Regions from separate parts of the Megasphaera elsdenii DSM 20460 genome, predicted to be linked through region 1. Evidence: riboswitches for the same ligand, from Rfam matches in the RefSeq annotation. Region 1 holds a riboswitch; the other holds the start of a gene.
What was found. Region 1 has a riboswitch for cobalamin ahead of C6362_RS11455 (MotA/TolQ/ExbB proton channel family protein). Riboswitches for the same ligand answer to the same signal wherever they lie in the genome.
Positions count from the first base shown of each region.

Region 2: linked by a shared signal. The riboswitch ahead of C6362_RS03810 (sirohydrochlorin cobaltochelatase) and the one ahead of C6362_RS11455 (MotA/TolQ/ExbB proton channel family protein) in region 1 are both predicted to bind cobalamin.

Region 1 is NZ_CP027570.1:2,410,945-2,420,828, reverse strand. It holds gene C6362_RS11490 (prepilin peptidase) at 1-241, shown strand, start outside; gene C6362_RS11485 (hypothetical protein) at 235-660, shown strand; gene C6362_RS12250 (hypothetical protein) at 599-1,114, shown strand; gene C6362_RS11480 (hypothetical protein) at 1,020-1,481, shown strand; gene C6362_RS11475 (hypothetical protein) at 1,478-1,912, shown strand; gene C6362_RS11470 (hypothetical protein) at 1,929-2,684, shown strand; gene C6362_RS11465 (hypothetical protein) at 2,697-3,212, shown strand; gene C6362_RS11460 (hypothetical protein) at 3,187-3,636, shown strand; cobalamin riboswitch at 3,671-3,848, shown strand; gene C6362_RS11455 (MotA/TolQ/ExbB proton channel family protein) at 3,974-4,588, shown strand; gene C6362_RS11450 (ExbD/TolR family protein) at 4,591-5,004, shown strand; gene C6362_RS11445 (TonB-dependent receptor plug domain-containing protein) at 5,001-7,325, shown strand; gene C6362_RS11440 (ABC transporter substrate-binding protein) at 7,340-8,296, shown strand; gene C6362_RS11435 (FecCD family ABC transporter permease) at 8,289-9,287, shown strand; gene C6362_RS11430 (ABC transporter ATP-binding protein) at 9,291-9,884, shown strand, end outside.
Region 2 is NZ_CP027570.1:806,214-816,097, forward strand. It holds gene C6362_RS03805 (acyl CoA:acetate/3-ketoacid CoA transferase) at 1-1,307, opposite strand, end outside; gene C6362_RS03810 (sirohydrochlorin cobaltochelatase) at 1,436-2,422, opposite strand; cobalamin riboswitch at 2,580-2,759, opposite strand; gene C6362_RS03815 (ferritin) at 2,771-3,283, opposite strand; gene C6362_RS03820 (polyphosphate kinase 2 family protein) at 3,386-4,300, opposite strand; gene C6362_RS03825 (AsmA family protein) at 4,328-5,671, opposite strand; gene C6362_RS03830 (zinc-ribbon domain-containing protein) at 5,661-7,706, opposite strand; gene C6362_RS03835 (hypothetical protein) at 7,850-8,935, shown strand; gene C6362_RS03840 (GNAT family N-acetyltransferase) at 9,108-9,884, opposite strand, start outside.

The sequences.
Region 1 (9,884 bases):
CTGGCCCGGCGCTATCGGCAGCGGCGACATCAAACTGGCCCTGGCCTTGTCGCCGGGCTGCCCCGACTGGGGCGCCTGGGTCATGCTGGTCGCGTCCTTTTGCCTGGCTGCACCGGCCGCCTTGGTGTATCGGCGCTGGAAAGGGGCCTCTGTCATTCCCTTCGGCCCGTTCCTCCTGCTGGGCTGGTGGCTGGCCCAGGGGCCTTTCCCGTCGTGGTGGCCAGGAGGCTGGCTATGGTGAAGGGAAACGGCTTCCTCAGCCTGACCGGCTTGATGCTGGCTGCGGGATTGCTGGTGCTGTACCTGGGATTGTGCCTGACCGGGAGCCAGCGCAGCCGCAGCCATCAGGCCGTCGATGGCCTGGCGCGGGAAATGGCCCTGGATATGCAGCAGGTCCGGCAGCGTTGTGTCGGCAACAACCAGGGCAGCGGCCGCTGGAAACTGGTCCTGGAAGGGGACCGCTACGTCCTCCAGGAAGGCTACGTCCGGATCAAGGAACGGCCTTATCCGCCAGGCCTGCAAGTGACGAAAGGAGATGTGTGCTTTGATGTCGATGGCCGTCCGCAGCATACGATGTCTGTGGTCATCACGGCGCCCGATGGGGCTTATGAGCGCTCCATCGTCGTGGCGGCTCAGACCGGGCGCATCCGCCTGGCCTGAAGCCAATGGCTTCTTGTTCTTCGCCGACGGCCTGGCTGGCCTGCTCATCGGGGCCTGTCTGCTCATGACGGCCCTGGGCCTTTCGCTCCAGGCCAGCCAATGGCATCAGCAGGCCCGGCAGCGGCAGCTGGCCGCCATGGTCTGCCGGCAGGTCATGGAAGCCTGGAAAGGCGGCTGTCCGCCGCCCAGTCGCGTCGTCTTGGAGGGCCGGTCTTATGAAGTGGTTTCTCAGCAGACCGAACGGGATGGCGGCCTGATTTTACGGTATGTAGAGGCAGGTGATGACCATGGGCTCCGTGTTTCCTGCCGGCTCCTGGCGCCGGAAAAGACTGGAGAAGAACGGCTGGATTCTCTTAGACGTGCTCCTGGCCTTGGGCCTGTCCGCCCTGACCCTGACGGCCCTGCTGCCCCTGGCCGGACAGACGGCCCGGCTGGACCGGCGCTGTCAGATTGAAGAAGCCTTGCTGCGGCAGCACGTCAACGTGGAAGAAACGCTGTTCCAGGCCCTGCGCTACGGCCAGGAGGTGGAAGTGGCGCCGGCGGAGGTCCGGTTCCACACGTCCCAGGGCACGGCCAGGGGCTTTGCCGTCCGCCATCAAAGCCTGTATGTCCGCCTCAGCGATGGCCGCTATCAGCCCCTGACGGGCGGCGGCAGTACGGTGAAAGGCCGTTTTCTAGCCATCCTGCCTCTCGACGGCCAGCCCTTTTTCTCCCGGACAGGCCGGGCTGTCCAGGTCGCCTTCCTCCTGAAAGAAAAGCGGAGCGGCCTGTCCCGGCCCGTGCAGTTTGCCGTATGGCCTTTGAACGAAGGTGAGCTATGAAAAAACGAAACGGTTTCTTTTCTTTTTCTATCGTAACCGTGGCCCTGCTGGCTTTGAGCCTGTCCCTGACGGCGGCGTCCCTGGCGTGGAAGCATTTCCAGATGGCCCGGACTTACGAAGAAACGGTGCGGCTGACCTATTTAGCAGAAAGTGCCCTCCATGAAGGCTGGGACCAGCTCTGCCGGCATCCCGATGATTTCCTCCAGGGAAGGCCTATCCCCGTGCCGCAGGCAGAAGGCCTGGCTTCTCAGGGAGAACAGCTTTCCGTGCGCTGCCGGTATCAGCCGGCCGGTGCAGTGGCCGGTGGTTTCTTGAAGGCCCAGGCGGCCGTGCCAGACTCGGCGGTCCAGCAGACGTGCGGCCTCCGCTTCGAGGTCCGTGCCGATGAGCAGGGGCGGCCTGTGCTGCACCGCTGCCAGTATGTGAATTAACGAGAGAGGTGAGCGTATGTGGTGGCAACAAAATGCCTGTTTGTGGCTGAATGGACAGTCTGTCCATCTATTAAAGACGAAACGGACCTGGTATGGAGGCGTCGCTTTCCGCCAGGGTCACTGGGATTATGAAGCGAAGCGGGACCCGGACTGGATGGGCCGGGAAACTGCAGTACAGGCCTGTCTGCCCGGCCTCCTGCGGCGCTATGGCCTGGCCGGCTGGCACCTGCGTCTGCTTCTGGGCGGGCCGGGCGTGCTCTGGAAACGCCTGTCCCTGGGGACGCCGGACCGACAGGAAGCGGATGCCCTCATTGCCGGGGCCGGCCTGGTCAGTGAGGAAGGGCGGGCCTATGCCTTCGAGGCAGCCTGTCCGGCCAAAAGCGATGGCGGCCTTTATGACTGGACCGTCGGGGCCTATCCCAAGGAAGGTGTCGCCGCTATCTGTAAGGCCTGCCATGATGCCGGGGCTGTCATCCGGTCCATCGATTTGCTGCCCGCTTTCCTGGGACGCCTTTGGCCTTCCGGTACGGGGACGCTGGTCTTCCAGGAAATGCCGGATAGACAGCAGCACCGGATCCGCCTGAAAGATGGCCTGCCCCTGGCTTATGAGGTACAAGCGGTTGTGCCGCCGGCGGACCTGCCGCCTTTCCGCTGGCTTCCCGAAGGGGCCGGTGCGGAAGACTGGCAGCCGGCCAGGCCGAGTCCGGCTGTTCGCTGCCTGATGGAGGACTGCCAGCTGACCCAGGCCACGGCCATGCTGGCTTTCTTATGAGGAGGGATGATCATGAAATGCAATCTCTTGCCCTTGGGATACCGCCAGCAACACGGGCTTTGGCAGCGGCCGGCCTGTCTGGGCTTGCTCCTGATGCTGACGGTCTGTTTGGGGGCAGGCCTCTTTTTCCAGTACCAGCTGCACCGGGAAAAGGCCTATTATACGGACTGCCTGTACCCGCTGCAGCAACAGATACGGCAGGGAAACGAAGCAATCCGCCGCGGCCAGGCACAGGTGGAACGGGCTGCAAAGGAGCGGCCGGCTGGCCCCTTATCGCCGTCCCTGATGGTGGCTTTGGCCGGGTCTAAGCCGGAGGGACTCGCCGTCGAAAAGGTCAGCAGCCGGTCCGGCCGGGTCGTCATCGAAGGCCGGACGGCCTCACCGGATACGCCGCAGCAGTGGCAGCGGTCCTTGCAGCAGCAGGGCCTCGGCCAGGCGGCCGTTGCCAGGATGAAGCCCGATATGGGCCAGGGGATTCCCTTTGCGCTGGAGGTGACCTGCCGTGAAGGCGTGGCGAAAACGGGTTGACTGGCAGCGGGCCTTTCCCATCCTGGCCATCCTGACCGTGGGAGCCGCTCTTTTTGCCGTCTCGTCGTATCAGGCCTGGCAGGGATGGCAAGGCGTCCATCGCCAGTTAGCGCCGTATGCCCGTTCGTGGCGGCCGCGGCCGGTACCGGCGCCTGCTGGCTGTGACGGCGTCCCCGATGTAACGGCCTCCCTGGCGGCCCGGGACATCCAGCTCCTGTCGTGGCAGCAGTCGGGCCGCGAAGCCGGCCGGCAGACCCTGGTCCTGGCCGGTACCTTTGCCAGTCTCCTGAGCTGGATCAATGATTGGCCCGCCGTCTGCCCTCAAGGGACTTGCCAGATTCTCCAATGGGAGAAAAGCGAGACCGGAAGCGTCGTGACCGTTGAAGTCACGACGGCCGGAATGGCCGGCCAGGCCCTTCATTGACAGTCTGACGCCGGGCATGATATAGTTATGTTTGTAAGTTTGAAGTAAGTCAGGTGTCACAGACTCAATAGAGAAGCCGGTCCGATGCCGGCGCGGTCCCGCCGCTGTAGGGTGGAGCCAGGCTGCAACGACGTCACTGTACGGAGGTATGGGAAGGCGCAGCCAGGGCCATGAAGCCAAGCCAGAAGAACTGCCTGACGGATAATCACCGATAGACCTGCGAGCGATGGGAAGGAGATTGTATGGAAAGTTACTTGGAGGAGCTGTCAGCTAAAGGCGGCTCCTTTTCTATTTGTACCTCTGTTCGGCGCTTCGCCAGGCCGGACAGGAGGTCATAATGGAAGCGATTTTACAGGGATTTCAGTTATTTCAGGCAGGCGGGCCGGTCATGTACCTGCTCCTGGCCTGTTCACTCTTCGTCGGCTATATTGGCATCGAACGGGTTTTGTTCTATGGGAACATGGACGCCGGGAAGGCCTTTGCCGAACAGTTCTATACGCAGATGAAACTGCGGCGCTGCGACCAGGCACAGCAGCTGGCTGCCGGATCTCATGGCGGACTGCCCCTCATCTTGCAGGAGGTCTTCCAGGGCCAGGCTGGGCCTGACGTCAAGGCCTTCGTCGAGATGCAGTCGGGCATCTTCATTGCGAAATTGCGCAACCGCCTCTATTATCTGTCGGTCATCGTCACCATGGCGCCGCTCTTGGGGCTTTTGGGGACAATCAGCGGCATGATTCGCGCCTTCAGTGTCCTCAACATCCAGTCCGGCCAGGCCATCGCCATTACCGGCGGCGTCGGCGAAGCCCTCATCGCCACGGCTTTCGGCCTCTGCGTGGCCATCCTGGCCCTGGCCGTCCACGCCTATTTCACGCAGCGCCTGGACCGCATCATTACCGACATGGAACTGTGCTTTTCGGCGCTGGAAACGATGGCTGAGAAAGTGGGGCAGTGACCATGCAATTACGCAATCGCCGCCAGTTCGAGCGGCCTTCGATTATGATTATCCCCATGATCGATATCATGTTCTTCCTGCTGGTCTTTTTCATGATGACGTCCCTGTCCATGGTCGACCTGCACAGCCTGGGTGTCCAGCTGCCGCGGGCTTCGGCTGCCCAGGCCCAGCCGTCGGCGCCGTACGTCGTGACCTTGAAGACTGACGGGTCGTTGTGGCTCAACGGTCAGCCCGTCCAGGAAAAAGAACTGATTGCCTCCGCCCGGGATCAGCAGGCTCAGGACAGCGCGTTCTACGTCGTCCTCTGTGCCGATCGGGGCCTTGATTACGGCCAGGTCGCCGATGTCCTCGACGATTTGAAGCGGGCCGGCATCACCCGTATCGGCCTGGCTGCTGAGAAAGGGGACCAGCCGTGAAGCCCTGGAAGGGGAAACGGGGACGCATCGCTGCCGGCGCCTCCGTATCGCTCCACGCTGCCGTCTACCTGGCCCTGGCAGCCGGTGGTTTCTTTACCTTGTTCCAGCAGTATACGCGTCAGGCCGGCGTGACCGAGGTCATGGTCTACAATGCAGAAGATCTGGCCGGTGCCGGCGGCCGTGATGCGGCAGGGAGCGATGAGGACCAGGGCGGTGCAGCTGACCTGGACAGCAGCGCTGGAGTATCGGGAACCCTGACAAATGGGGAAGCCGCTTCGCCTGGTTTGGACGAGGTGGGAACGGCTGCCGATGGGCTGACCTATGAGGTTATATCGCAGGCCAGCCGGGAAAAGGCCGCTTCGACAGGCTCCGGGACTGTCTCCCGGCCACCCGCCTTGGCAGGGAAGCCCCAATCTGCCAGCCAATCCGGCCGGGACTCGGGCGGTACGGTACGGGCTGCCGGGCCGGGGAAGAACGAGGCAGCCGCTCCGGCTGGGACTCTCCAGGTACCCGATGCCGTCGCCGATATTCTTGACGCCTTGCGGAAAAAATTTCCCATAAAGTTATCGGAAGCGAAGATAGTTCCACCCACACCGGCCATCCCGCCCAGCCAATCGAATACGACCGTCATTACGGCGGAAAACATGGAAGCCCACCAGGATACGACGGTCCAGCAGGCCCTGCAGCGCGTCACGGGCGTAACGGTCAACGAAATGGTGCCCGGTATTTCCTCGTATGTCAAACTCAATGGCGACGACCGGGTCCTGATCCTCGTCGACGGCCAGAGCCTGGCTAACGCCCAGGGTTCCGGCTATGGCCGGGGCAGCGTCGATTTGGCCAGTCTGCCCGGCATCGGGGCCATCGACCACATCGAAGTCACCAAGGGCAGTGGCTCCGTCCGCTACGGCAGCGGTGCCGTCGGCGGTGTCATCAATATCGTCACCAAGAAAGGGGACCGTCGCGAATCGTCCCTCGATGCCTATACCGGCTCCTGGGGGATGCACGGCTACACCCTGACCGACAGCGGCCGGGCCGGTGCGACGAGCTGGCTTGTCAGCGGCAGCCTGGAACAGCGGGAGTACTATGCCTTTCCTCACGGGGCCAATACGGACCATTCCCGCGGCGACATCGCCAAGAAGTCCTTATCCTTGCGGCTGGACCAGGACCTGACGGACCAGACGTCGCTGACGGTGAAAGCCTATCATCAGGACTATCACGGCCACGGTTCGACGTATAAAGCCGACCCGGCCGGCTGGTACCTGACGGCGAATAAGCCCATCGACCGGCTGGTCAACGACTACAGTGTGACTTATCATTTTAAGAAGCAGACAGCCCAGCCGGGTTTCCTGCGCTATTTCAATGATTACCAGCGGACGTACTGGTCCAACCATTATTTCACCCGCACCCAGGGCCTGGAATGGCAGGATAACTGGCAGCTCGGCTCGCATCAGCATGTGACGGCCGGTGCCGAATGGACGGAAGACATGGGGACCAATTATGAAGCCCATTATATCGACAAAAAACGTCATAATCAGGCCTTCTATGCCGAAGATGCCCTGACCTTCGGCAAGTTCACCGTCACGCCGGGTCTGCGCTGGGATAATAGCAGCACGTACGGCGTTCACCAGACGCCGCGCCTGGCCATGAACTATAAGGCCAATAAGGATTTCAACGTCTATACTTCCTGGGGCCGCGTCTTCTCGCCGCCGCGCCTGAACGACCAGTTCTACATTACCTCGACGTCGCACGGCAACGAAAACTTGCAGCCTGAAGAAGGCTATACCCAGACCCTGGGCTTCCAGTATCAGGCCGGTCCCAAGACGAGCCTCGAAGGCAGCATTTTCCACAGCAATTTGGAAAACGTCATCCGCTGGAACCGCACGTCCAGCTACTCGGAAGCGGAAAACCTCAACGAAGAGGACAAGCGGGGCTTTGAGCTGACGTGGAAGCAGAAGGTCAACGACAAGTGGGATTACGAAGCGGGTTATTCCTATATCCATACGAAAGTGGACCAGGGCAAGGGCGACGGCCTCGTCTACGACATGTCGTACAACCAGCCGAACGGCTATCACGCCGGCGTCCATTACCACAGCGGTAAATGGCAGGCTGGCGCCGATATGACTGCCGGGACCGGACGCAACGATACGTATTACCGCAATAATTCCTATGTCGTCTGGAATGTCAGCGCGTCGTATTCGCCTGATGCGGCGACGACGATGTATGTCAAAGTCAACAACCTCAACGACGAGGCCTATGATCTGTACCATAATTATCCGACTGCCGGGCGCAACTGGCAGGTCGGCGTGAAGAAAAAGTTTTAGGAGGTGCCTTTACGGTGAAAAAAATTTGTCTGCTCATCGTCGCTTTTTGCCTGCTGGCTCTGGCAGGATGTGCGCCGCAGAACGCAGCTACTCAGGGCGGCAGCTCATCTGGAGCCTATGCCGTCGTGACCGACGATAGGGGGACGGTTGTCACGTTGCCTGAGAAACCGCAGCGCGTCGTCGTCCTGTCGACGTCACTCCTCAATTTTGCCGCGGCTGTCGATGGGGACCTGGCCGGCCGGTCGGCGGTCAAAGCGGAAGATGCGTCCCTGCCGGCGAAGTATCAAGCCGTGCCGGATGTCGGCCCGGTCTACAACGTGAGCCTGGAAAAGGTCCTGGCCTGCCAGCCGGATTTGGTCATTGCCAGCGCCGACCACCATGCGAAATTGGCGGCCCAGCTGGAAGAAAGCCATATTCCCGTTTTGGTCCTCAAGACCAAGACCTATGACGACGTCAAGCGCAACCTCGATATCATCGGCAAAGTATACGGCAAAGAAGACGCGGCCAAGGCCAAGGAAGCCGAACTGGACCAGGCTGTCCAGGCCATCGCCGATGCCGTACCGGCTCAAGGGAAGCGGGTCGCCATCATCCACGCTACACCCAGCTCGGTCAGCGTCGAACTGCCGTCGAGCATTGCCGGCGATATGGCCCAGCTCCTGCATTTACAGAATATCGCTGCTGATGCCGCGACGGATGGCCAGACGACGCGCATCCCATACAGCATGGAAAGCCTGGTCCAGGCCGACCCGGACGTCATTTTCCTGACCTCTATGGGTTCGTCGGATAAAATCGAAAAGCGCATCCAGGAAGACATCAAGGGCAATCCGGCCTGGGCGTCCCTGTCAGCCGTGAAGGCCGGCCGGGTCTATGTCCTGCCGGAAAAATATTTCCTCCTCAATCCGGGCCTGGACTATCCGAAAGCCGTCGCCTATATGGCCCATTTGGTCTATCCGGAGGCCGTTCATGAATAGTGTCGCCAGCCGTCACCGCACGCTTTGGCGCTGGCTCGTGCTGGGTGCCTTTGCCGTCCTGGCCCTGTCCGGCCTGATCCTATCCATCTTGCAGGGCGTTGCGGCGATTACGCCGGTTGACGTCATCCATATCCTCTGGCAGCCGTCGGTCCGGACGGCCGATCAGATTATCTGGAATATCCGCCTGCCCCGGACCCTGACGGGGGCCCTGGTCGGGGCGAATCTGGCTTTGTCCGGCGCTATCCTCCAGGCGGTCATGCGCAATCCCCTGGCCGACCCGCATATCATCGGCATTTCATCCGGTGCCGGCCTGGCGGGCATTGTCGTCCTCATCGTCTGGCCGGCATACCTCTTCTGGATGACGCCGGCCGCCTTCCTCGGGGCCATGGCGGCAGCCGTCCTCATTTATCTCCTGGCCTGGAAAGACGGCATCCGGCCAGTGCGCATCATCCTGGCTGGTGTCGCCGTGTCGGCCTTCCTGGGCGCTATCATTTCGGGCATCCTCATTTTTTACAGTGATCGCGTCCACGGCGCCCTGTTGTGGATGGTCGGCGGCCTGGCTGCTAGCAGCTGGAAAGACGTGACGACGATTCTGCCGTATACGGTCATCGGCTTGATTCTGTCGGGAATCGGGGCCTATTACCTCAACCTGCTCCAGCTCGGCGACGACATGGCCCGCAGCCTGGGCCTGTCTGTCGAAGGCGCCCGTCTGGGCCTGACGGCGGTGGCTGCCCTGCTGGCGGCTAGTGCCGTCAGCGTCGCCGGCCTGCTGGGCTTCGTCGGCCTCATCGTACCCCATATCGTGCGCCTCCTGGTCGGGTCCGATTATCGCTATCTCATCCCGGGGGCGGCTATCCTCGGCGTGGCGACGGTGACCTTGAGCGATACGGCAGCCCGGCTGATCCTGGCGCCGGCTGAATTGCCCGTAGGCATCATCATGGCTTTCATCGGGGCGCCGTTTTTCTTATTTCTCTTGCGGAAGGAAGTGTGAGTCATGGCTGATGCCATTACGGTCCGGAATCTCGTCGTCTGCCGCGGCCGGCGGACAATACTCCATGATTTCAGCATAGGCCTGCCCAAGGGGAAGGTGACGGCCATCATCGGCCCCAACGGCTGCGGCAAGAGTACCTTTCTCAAGGCCGTGAACGGCATGATTCCCGTCGTCGGCGGTTCTATCTGCCTCGGTGGCCGCGACGTCCATGATTTTTCCCGAAAGGCCTTGTCGCGGGAAATCGCCTTTCTGACCCAGACCCATGACGTGCCGCCGGATGTGACTGTCCACGAGTTGGTGCGGATGGGGCGCTTTCCCTACCGCCGTCTTTGGAGTGGCTCGCGACGGGAAGACCGGGACGCTGTCGAAGGGGCTATCCGGGCCGTCGGCCTCGAAGCCCATGCCGGCCAAGCCATGCAGCACCTGTCCGGCGGGGAACAGCAGCGGGCCTGGCTGGCCGTCCTGCTGGCCCAGGATGCACCCATCCTCTTGTTGGACGAACCGACGACGTACCTCGACGTGCATCATCAATTGCGCATCCTCGACCTCCTGCGCCGCATCAACGAGCGCTGGCAGAAGACCGTCGTCGTCGTTCTC
Region 2 (9,884 bases), 870 kb from region 1:
TTGACTTTCCCTTCCTGCGTGATGTGCAGTTCGCCATCTTTGATTTCTTCGCGGAGTTTCCCTGTCGTGAAGGTGCCGCAGAAGACGACGTTCTTCGTATTCTGGGTGATGTTGACGAAGCCGCCGCAGCCAGCGATACGCGTACCGAATTTGGATACGTTGATGTTGCCGTCTTTATCACATTCAGCCAGGCCCAGGCAGGTCAGGTCCAGACCGCCGCCATCGTAGAAGTCGAACTGGGTAGCCTGGTCCATATAAGCTTCGGCATTGACAGAAGCACCGAAGCGGACGCCGCCGAGGGGAACGCCGCCGATAGCCCCGGCTTCGACAGTCATGGTCAGGCTGTCGCCGATGCCTTCTTCGTTAGCAACCGACGAAACGAGTTCCGGAATACCGATACCCAGGTTGATGACGGCTTCATTGCTCATATTGAGGAGCAGGAGAGCTGCCCGGCGGGCAATGACTTTCTTGGCATTGAGCGGAGCCGGATCGAGGGCTTTGACAGGAATCGTCGTTTCCCCGGTCAGGGACGGATCGTATTCGCAATCAAAGGACTGCTGCCGTTTCGTTTCATCATCGACCTGGACGATATAGTCGACATAGATGCCCGGTACTTTGACCAGTTTCGGGTCGAGCGTGCCGCCTTTGACGATTTTTTCGACCTGGACGACGACGATACCGCCGCTGTTATGGACGGCCTGTGCCAGCGGTGTAGCATCGAAAGGCGATACTTCCTTGCTCATAACGACGTTGCCCCATTCATCGGCATAAGTCCCGCGGATGAAGCCGATATTCATATCCATGCGCGGATAGAAGAGCTGGTCATGGCCTTCGATGTTGATGACTTTGACAAAATCTTCTTTGGTGACGTCATTGAGGCGGCCGCCGCTGATGCGGGGGTCGGCAAAGGTATCGAGGCCGACGTGGGTAATCGTGCCTAAGCGATGAGCTGCGACGTCGCGGAAGTACTGGGACAACGTGCCCTGCGGCAGGTTATAAGCCTGGATTTTATTTTCATTGACTAATTTCTGTAAAGAAGTAACAGCATTCCAATGGCCGAGGATGGCTTTTTTCAGCATCCCTTCGTGGGCGAAGTGGTCGCCGCCGCGGCCGTCCGTATTCCCTTGGGAAGCGGCATAGATGAGGGTCAAATCTTTCGGCGAACCCGTGTTGAGGAAGCGTTCTTCCAGGGCACTGGTCAAGGCTTCCGGCTGGCCGGAACCGACGAACCCGTTAGTCGTAACGACGTCACCGTCTTTGACGAGCTGTGCTGCTTCTTGCGCTGTAATTATTTTCACTTGCTTCATGTCTTCCATCTCCTATTTCTTCACGTTTGTTATGTTCATTTCGTGACTTCAGTATACAGAGGAAGCAAGTGGAATGATAGACGAAAGGAATGGACTAAATTGGTAGGAAAAAATTCCAAGAAGTCAAATTACTGGGCTTCCAGGGCCTGCCAGGCTTCATCTGCCCGTTCGACGAACATCTGGCGGACCGCTTCATTTTCTCCCAAGCCATGGATATAGGTTGTCACTTTGAATCCTTCTTTTTCCAGGATGCTCTTATGGGAATCGTCATCAGCGCCGGCCATATCGTTATTGGCATGGTCGCCGGCGACCATCATCATAGGCATGAGGATGACGTTCTCGATGCCCTTGGCTTTCAGCTGAGGAATGACCGTATCCAGATGGGGCCAGCCTTCGACGGAATAGATGAAGACATTGCCCAGATCAGCGGCATCGAGGCGGTTCTGGACGACGGAGTAGTAGGCATTGGCCGGATGAGGCGTGCCATGAGCCATGACCAGGATGGCATCTTTCTTGCCGATTTTCGGGAACTGTGTCGAAAAGGCTTTGACAAATTCAGCGATATCATCGCGCTGGTCTTCCTGACCCATCCAATACATCAACGGCGTGCCGAGGGTCATTTTTTTGAAATCCTTTTTATAGAGGTCGAAAATAGCCGAGTCATAAGCGTATTCCATGCCGGGGATGACGTCGAGGGACGTAATGGCCACGCGCGTATAGCCTTCTTTTTTCAACTGGGCCATAGCCTGTTCCGGCGTCGGTACGGTCAGGCCTTCTTTGGCCTTGATGCGGTCGACGATGATATGTGACGTAAAGGCGACGACGACTTTCTGGTCCGGATGGGCCGCCTTGATGGCATCGACAGTCCGGTCGATGGTCTTCTGGCGGCTGTCTTTATAAGTCGTACCGAAACTCAACACCAGGATGGCATCTTTATTGGCTTCGTTCTGCATGGCCGGGTTATTATAGGTACGGACGCCGATTTCTGCGGCCTGCTTCAAAGCCGGCGTGGCGTCTTTGACTTCGGGGTTCAGCGTATAGCCGGCAGCAAACGAAGGGGCCGAAAAAGCACCGAACGAAGTCAGGGCTAAGGACAAGAGTAACGCTGTTTTCATTTTTTTGTGGAACATAACCATCTCTCCTTTTATAAAAAACATAAAAAAAAAGGGACTGCCACACGAGGGTAAAACCCTTATGCGACAGTCCTTTGCATACTTAGTCGATCACAGTCACTAACTATGAAAATCGCCATCCCCATCGCTCGCAGGTCAACCGGTGATTCTGGATCAGGCAGTTCTTCTGGCTCGGATTCATCGTCCTGGCTGCGCCTTCCCATACGCTAACGTACAGTGACATCTTTGCAGCCTGGCTCCTCCTTACAGCGGCGGGACCGCGCCGGTTTTGCACCGGACTTCTCTATTGAGCTTACGCACCTGATTGCGCTTATGGAATTATCGTAAAACTTACAGGACTAATGTCGGAGCAACATAGGTACGGGCCAGCAATTCCTGGTTCAGAGAATACAGGCCTTTGGCATCGCTGCCGAACATCTTGTATTTCTTGATCAAATCGTCGGCATTCTTTTCTTCTTCACCCTGTTCCTTGACGAACCAGTCGAAGCATTGCATGGTCCGGTAGTCGTGGACTTTATCGGCGGCCTGATAGATCTTGTTGATCAGGGATGTGACATACTGTTCATGGGCCAGGCCGGCTTTCAGGACAGCTTTGATGCTATCAAAGTCGTTCTGCGGTTCGGCAATGGCCGAGAAGGTAACGCGTTCACCGTTGTTGTGCAGATAGGTCCGCATGAGCATGGCGTGGTCCCGTTCTTCCTGAGCCTGGACATCATACCAGTTGGCAAAGCCGTCGAGGCCATTATCATAGAAATAGTTGGCAAAAGCTAAATACAAATATTCCGAATAAAATTCCTGATTGATCTGTTTGTTAATTAATTCTTTTACTTTTGCATCGAGCATGGCAGTACCTCCTTGAGATATATCTCAAAACCTGTACAGAACTTCATCGGTTTCCTTGAACCTTTTTAATTATAGCATATTCAGCCCTATCGGGAACACTTCTTATTTGACTTTCTGCTCATCAATGACATTCTTGATAGTTTTCAAATCCTTGATATCGACTTCTTTCAGGAGCTGACGGAACTGGGTCAGCTGCTTTTCCACTTCCGGCGATAATTTCGGGAACTTCGGATCAATGGCCTTGAGCGCTTTGAGGACGATCTGGGCAACGACATAGCGCGTGTACCACTTGTCGTCAGCCGGGACGATATACCAGGGCGCATACTTCGTTGACGTCGCTGTCAGGACTTCGCCATAGACTTTCTGATATCGGTTCCAGTATTTCCGTTCTTCAATATCGGACATGTCGAACTTCCAGTTCTTCTGCTTGGTCACGATGCGGTCGATCAGGCGTTTCTTCTGTTCGTTTTTCGACAAATGAAGGAATATCTTGACCATAGGAAAGCCATTTTCCGACAAGTACCGTTCCCAGTCGCGTATCTGGCGATAGCGGCTCTCCCAGATATCCTTGCGGACCAGTTCTTCCGGCATGCCGTCGCTCTTGATGAGGTTGTGGATGCGGGCGACGACGACTTCTTCGTAATGGGAGCGGTTGAAGATGCCGATTTCTCCCCGGCCGGGCAGGGCCTTGTTGATGCGCCACATGTAGTCGTGGTCCAATTCTTCCGAACTCGGCTTCTTGAAGCTCTGCACCTTGACGCCAGCCGGATTGAGGCGAGCAAAGACGTGCTTGACCGTCCCGTCTTTCCCGGCAGCGTCCATGGCCTGCAGGACGATGACCAAGCCGTAATGGTTATCGGCAAAGAGTTTTTCCTGTAAATCCTGCATTTCCGTAATCGTCTGGTCCAGCAGTTCTTCTTTGACTTTTTTCTTGTCGATATCCACATCGCAGGCCGTCGGCCATTGGGCCAAATCGACTTTTTCGCCTGATTTCGCTAAATAGCGTGAAATATCCATGATGAAAACTCCTTTCTCTATCTATGTTCACCGGATGGTCTGCGGGCCGCCCTTTCCCCAGCGGCTCCGCTTGCCGTTTTTATAGTCGATGTTGATGGCCCCTATCTTGACTTTGCCGTTGACGATGGAAAAGGCATCCGTCGATACGTCGCCAAAGAACATGGAAATGACGACGTCCCGGAAGTTCAAGGTCTTGCCATCTTGAGCAAAGGAACCGGAAATGCCCCGGAACGGTACGTTGTGATAGCGGCCCGGACCGGAACGGAAATCACCATAAATGGCTTTCGTGCCGGCCGATTTATTTTCTTCCATATGCAGGTTCAAGTCGACATCACAGCGCAGGAAGAGGTCGTGGGCCGCAATGCCGCCTTTGAGCCGGGAACCGGTCATATCGGCCGTATACGACCTATCATCCAGGTTCACCTGTCCCTGGCCCTTCATGGATCCGCCAAAGACGCCGGCCGTAACTTCCGTCACATCGAGCAGGCCCTGTTCATAGTGGACCTGCCCTACGACATCGGTAAAGACTAGGGCCGTAATGTCCAGGCGGTCCATCTTCAAAGTCCCGTCGATGACCGGCGCATACAAGGGGCCGCGGATATCCGCCGACACCGTCGCCGCGTCGTCGATGTCGAGGCCAGCTCCGAGAGAACGGGGATTGCAGTCGTTCAACAACAGGGACAGGTTATACTGTGGCGTATCCGGTTTGAAATCCAGGCTCCCGCGGATGCGCAGGGACTTGGCTTCGAGAGTACCGGAAAAGTGGCCGGCCCGCAGATCAAGGGTCGTCTTGCCCTTGGTATGGATATGGGAAGAGAACTCGACATCGCCGATGGTAAAATGACGACCTGGCGCTTCGGCTTCGATGACGCTCTGGTGCAGGGCGACATGGCAGTTAAAAGGGTGATTGCCTTTAGGGCCGGTGACCTTGATGAAACCCCGCGGATCTCCGCTCTGGTGGCCGCTTATTTTCTTGACATGCTGTAACTCCATTTTATCATTAAAGATCAAATGGATATAGGCATTATCCAAGGTCACGTCTTCCACGGTCTGTGTACCGATATGGCCGGTCAGGACATCGCTCAACTTGACCGTGAACTGGCCTTTTGGGATCTGGACCAGCGTATCGCCGTCCTCGTCGTTCCACACCAGGTTCTCAAAGGAGACCGTCCCGCCTGGCGTCGCCGTCAGCCGTTCTACAGTTACCGTGCCGGGAAAGAGCTGGCGCTCGGCGACGACTTGGTTGAAAATGTCCGCTGCCTTATAACTCATGTAAAAGCAGAGGCCATAAAGGGCGGCAGCGATGCAGAGGACCAGGACGGCTATTTTCTTGAATTTCCCTTTATGACGACTATACCAGTTATTCCACATGTTCTCCCGACTTCTTGGCACTCATATCACTGATTTTCCAGGTACCTCCATCTTTGACCATCGTGACCTGGCCATTGAAATACTGCACTTTGACTTTGGCACTGCCTGGGATACGGTCCCGCGCTTTCAAAGCAAAGGAAAAGGTCGTCTTGTTACCGCCGGAAGCGATCTGGCGGATATTGGAAACGTCACTGGACAAAGTATTGGCATAGCCCGGTGCGTAGCCATCATAACCGCCGACGGAAGTCTGGAAATCAGGTGTCAGCAATTGGAAGGCCTCTTGCAGGTGATGCCCGGAAATATCCTTATGATAAGCCAGGAAAGCCTGTTTGGCGCCATCCGTCTGTTCATCGGCCAGGCGGACGCTGATGTATTCGACAGCCTGGCTGTTCTTGCTGACGGCAAAGCGCAGGATTCCTGTTTTCCCGTCATCGGTCTTAAAAGTATATTCGTAATGGATCTGGGCTCCGTATTCCGAGGCCTGATAGTCATCGCCATAGGCATTGACGACATCATCGAAAGAGCTTCCCTGATGGATTCCCCGCTTGCTCTGGGCTGCCGGCGACGACGACGTCAACATGATGACTTTGTTGTCTTTGACGACGACGTCCATATCGGTGAACTTATGGTGAACGGCCCCGTCCTTACTGTCGGAGGTACTGAGTTCCCGTCCCAGCCCGTCGTTGGCTTCATCCCAGCTTTGTCCCAGGTAAACACCGTTTAAAGAGAGTTCAGAATCGGCCGTTTTGACAACTTGCTGCGAATGGGTCCCGGTACCGGCAGGAAGGCTTTTAGGCTGACTATGGGCATACCAGATACCGCCCGCTACGGCCAGGACCAGGACGACACCTAAGGCGATGAGGACTTTGCCATGTTCCCGTAATTGTTCCTTCAAAGGCCGTTGAGGAGGCATATTCTGCTGAATGTCATGGCGGGGAACCTCAGATAACGGCGCTGCTGCCGGTTCCGTTTCCTTGCTAAAAGGGTCCGGCAAAGGGCCTGCTGAGGCATCGGGAGTCTGCAGTCTGGTTCCGCAAGAAGGGCAGAACTTGGCCGTCGGGTCGACGACGTGATGGCATTGCGGGCACGTATAGACGGGTTTGCCGCAGTGACTGCAAAAAATGGCATCGCCTTCGACAGGATGGCCGCAGTACGGGCAGGTCTTTTTATTTACTTCATTTACTTTCCGCGTTGACATTCCATTTTTTCTATCTTCAAGATTGGCTTGGTTGTCACCTGTATCGTCAAAGTCAAACGATGTAAACATGTTTTCACCACTAATCGTTCCGATAGAAGCCAGCGACGAAATCCCGAAGATAAAGAAGACGGCCGTCCAAGGAACGGTATTCATGAGACGGAAGGCTTGGTAAAAGGAAGTTCCCAGCCGTTCTTCCCGGCGATAGATATAATGCTGGCAGAAAACAGGAATCATCCAGACCAGGACCAGGAGGACGGCATAGCCGATGAAAGTCCCATAACCACCACGGGTCATGCCAAACATGAGCTGGGTCATACTATAGACGATGTGGCCGACGACAGCCGCCGTACAAAGGGCACTGATGAGCCAGCTGAGGACGACGTAGTAAATATAGCGGCGGTATTTGCTGATATAATGCCAACGTCTGCGATTCACATAAATAGTAGCGATGATACCCAGAATACAGAGAATGGCAGCGACAGTCCCACTGAAAAGGTCGGCAATCAAAATCAATAAAAGGTCTACAACGAAATAGCCAAGGGCCATTTTGAGCAGGTAGACTAAAGCCCGCGTCTTATAGAGCAGATAAATCATGATGACAAAAAGGGCCAGCGAAGCCAGTGTATTGAGACCGCTGAAAAAAGTCAGGACATCGATCGTCCGCCGTATCCCAACAGGGCCGCCGAAGAGGCCGATCATTTCCAGTCCCCGAAGAGCCAATTCAAACAACACACCCAGTACCGTCGTTACCACGCCAAGATACATCATGGCGATGATAGCGGTATACTTCTTGTGTTCTGTCGGGAACCACTTGCCAAAATAACCTAAAGAATCCATAGAAACACCTCCATGCCAATAAGGGGAATTATAATTTCATGTTACACCTATTTGACGAAAAGGAAAAGGGGCTGTAATGTTCTTGATTTTTTACAGCTTTTTCTCTACTATAAAAAGTAACGACTACGTATGCGAGGTATTTTATGGACAGACAGCAAATGACGCGCCGGGAGTGGGTATCGGCACAACTCACGACTTGGCAGAATGTTTTGAGTGCCATCTGGATTTTCGCTATCCTCATGTATACTTTTATCCACGGTTTTAATCCCTGGGTCATCATCGGCGGCTTCGTCGGCTTTTTTATCGTTACGGCCTGGCAGATGATTTACATGATGCTCGCCTTTTCCCTGATTGCCGGCGGCCTCTGTGCCATATTTCCCTTTTTGGCGCCTGTCGCCTTCATCATCATGATCGTCCTCTTCATCGCCCGCATCGGTTTCATCTTGAAGAACTGGCGGGCTGTCATTGCCGGTCTTATGGTCTACGGCCTGGCCTTTGTCCTCTACTTCCGCATGGATTGGCTCAATACCTTATACCGGCCGATTTACCGAGGCTTGGCAACGATAGTAAACACGTTTCCTCACGTTTTCTTTACAGTCGTTCACGCGTCTCTCCTGGTTCGAGTCTTGGCCTTGACAGCCTTAGCCGCCCTTATCGCCTTCGTCTTCCAGCTCTTGTTGTATTGGCTCTATCGGAATGGTTACTCCTCGTCAGGTGCTTTGAACATCATGGGCAGTATCCCCCTGGTCATCATCGCCCTGGTCCTGCCCTTCCTGAAAGCCGCTGCCGGCGGCGTCGTCGACGGCATGGCCGACGGCTTCGCCCACGATAGCGCCTTTGCCCATGACGGCGTCGTCAGCCACGAAGGCTTAGTCAAAGCGCCGTCCGGTTACCACCATGTAAACGGCTATACCCGCATCGCCCCAGACGGCCATACGGAATATGTCCACGACTACATCCGCTCCAACCCGGACGGCATTTTAGAAAACAACCTGTCCTATCACGGAAATCATCCCGTCGTAGAAGGAACGTACCAAGCTCTTCCTGGAGAAGCGGCTCACGTCCCGGCCAGCACAGGCCACTCCCTGTACGTCATGCTGGCCGGCGGCATGAAGAGCGGCTGGCGGGTCGTCGCCAACATCGGCCGCCATACCCTGATCACACTCTTCCTGGTGTATACCGCCGTGTTCCTCGTAACCAGTGTGGTCGTTTACACTGTTTATCGGTAAAAAAATAGGCTGTCGCTTATGCGACAGCCTATTTTTAAGTGGTTAGTGGTTAGTGGTTAGTGGCTAGTGAATGGTTTCGTAGGGGCCGTCCCAAAGGGCGGCCCGCCATGGATTTGTATAATCCCCTACGGATTACGAGCCACGAATCACTAACAACGAACCACAAAAGACACTAATACCACTCGTTGATCCAGTTTTTTTCGGTCGGGAAGAGGGCCTGCAGGGTTTGCAGGGCCTGTTCATTTCCCTGTAGTTTTTCATTGAAAACCAGGTCGTTTACATCCATGGCGCCAAAGGCTAATAAAGCCAGGGTACCGATGGGCAGGGTAACGTCGGCCTGCTCATTCTTTTCTTGGGTAACTACGGGTTTACCATTGTTTACTGTCAAGGTAAAGGTCCCGCAGTTCCAATCCGCCAAGGGGTCTTCCGTATGGAAGGTAACCGTACCGTCGGTCTGGTAGGGAAGCTGTTCCAAGGCCCCTTTGACATCGACGATGCGGCCCGTCATGAAGGGCATCGTTTCATGGCCCTGTTTCCCGTCGGGATAAAAGCGATAGGACTGGTCATGGATGCCTTCGTTCCATTGGAAGGCCTCGCCTTGAGAACGGTGGTTGTACATATAGCCTAAGAGGCCCCGTTTTCCCTTGCGGCAGGTGTAAACAAATTCACCGCTGATGATGGTCGGTTCTCCCAGCTGATAGAAGGCATAGCCAATCGGTTCATCCCCATCGAAGCAGACAGCGATATTGCCTTCGGCCAGCTGGGCCTCGATATGGCTCCGCCAGCTCTGTTCATCGCGCAGGGCATAGCCGGACAGGCCCTTCGTATAGCCTTCATAAACGGCGGCCAGATAAGGCCACTGATCCGGGCTGTTGACAAAGGCATAGCGCACGGTCCGGTCCGTCAGAGGCCGCAAGGCTTCCAGGGGCATCGTTTCCTTCCACTGATG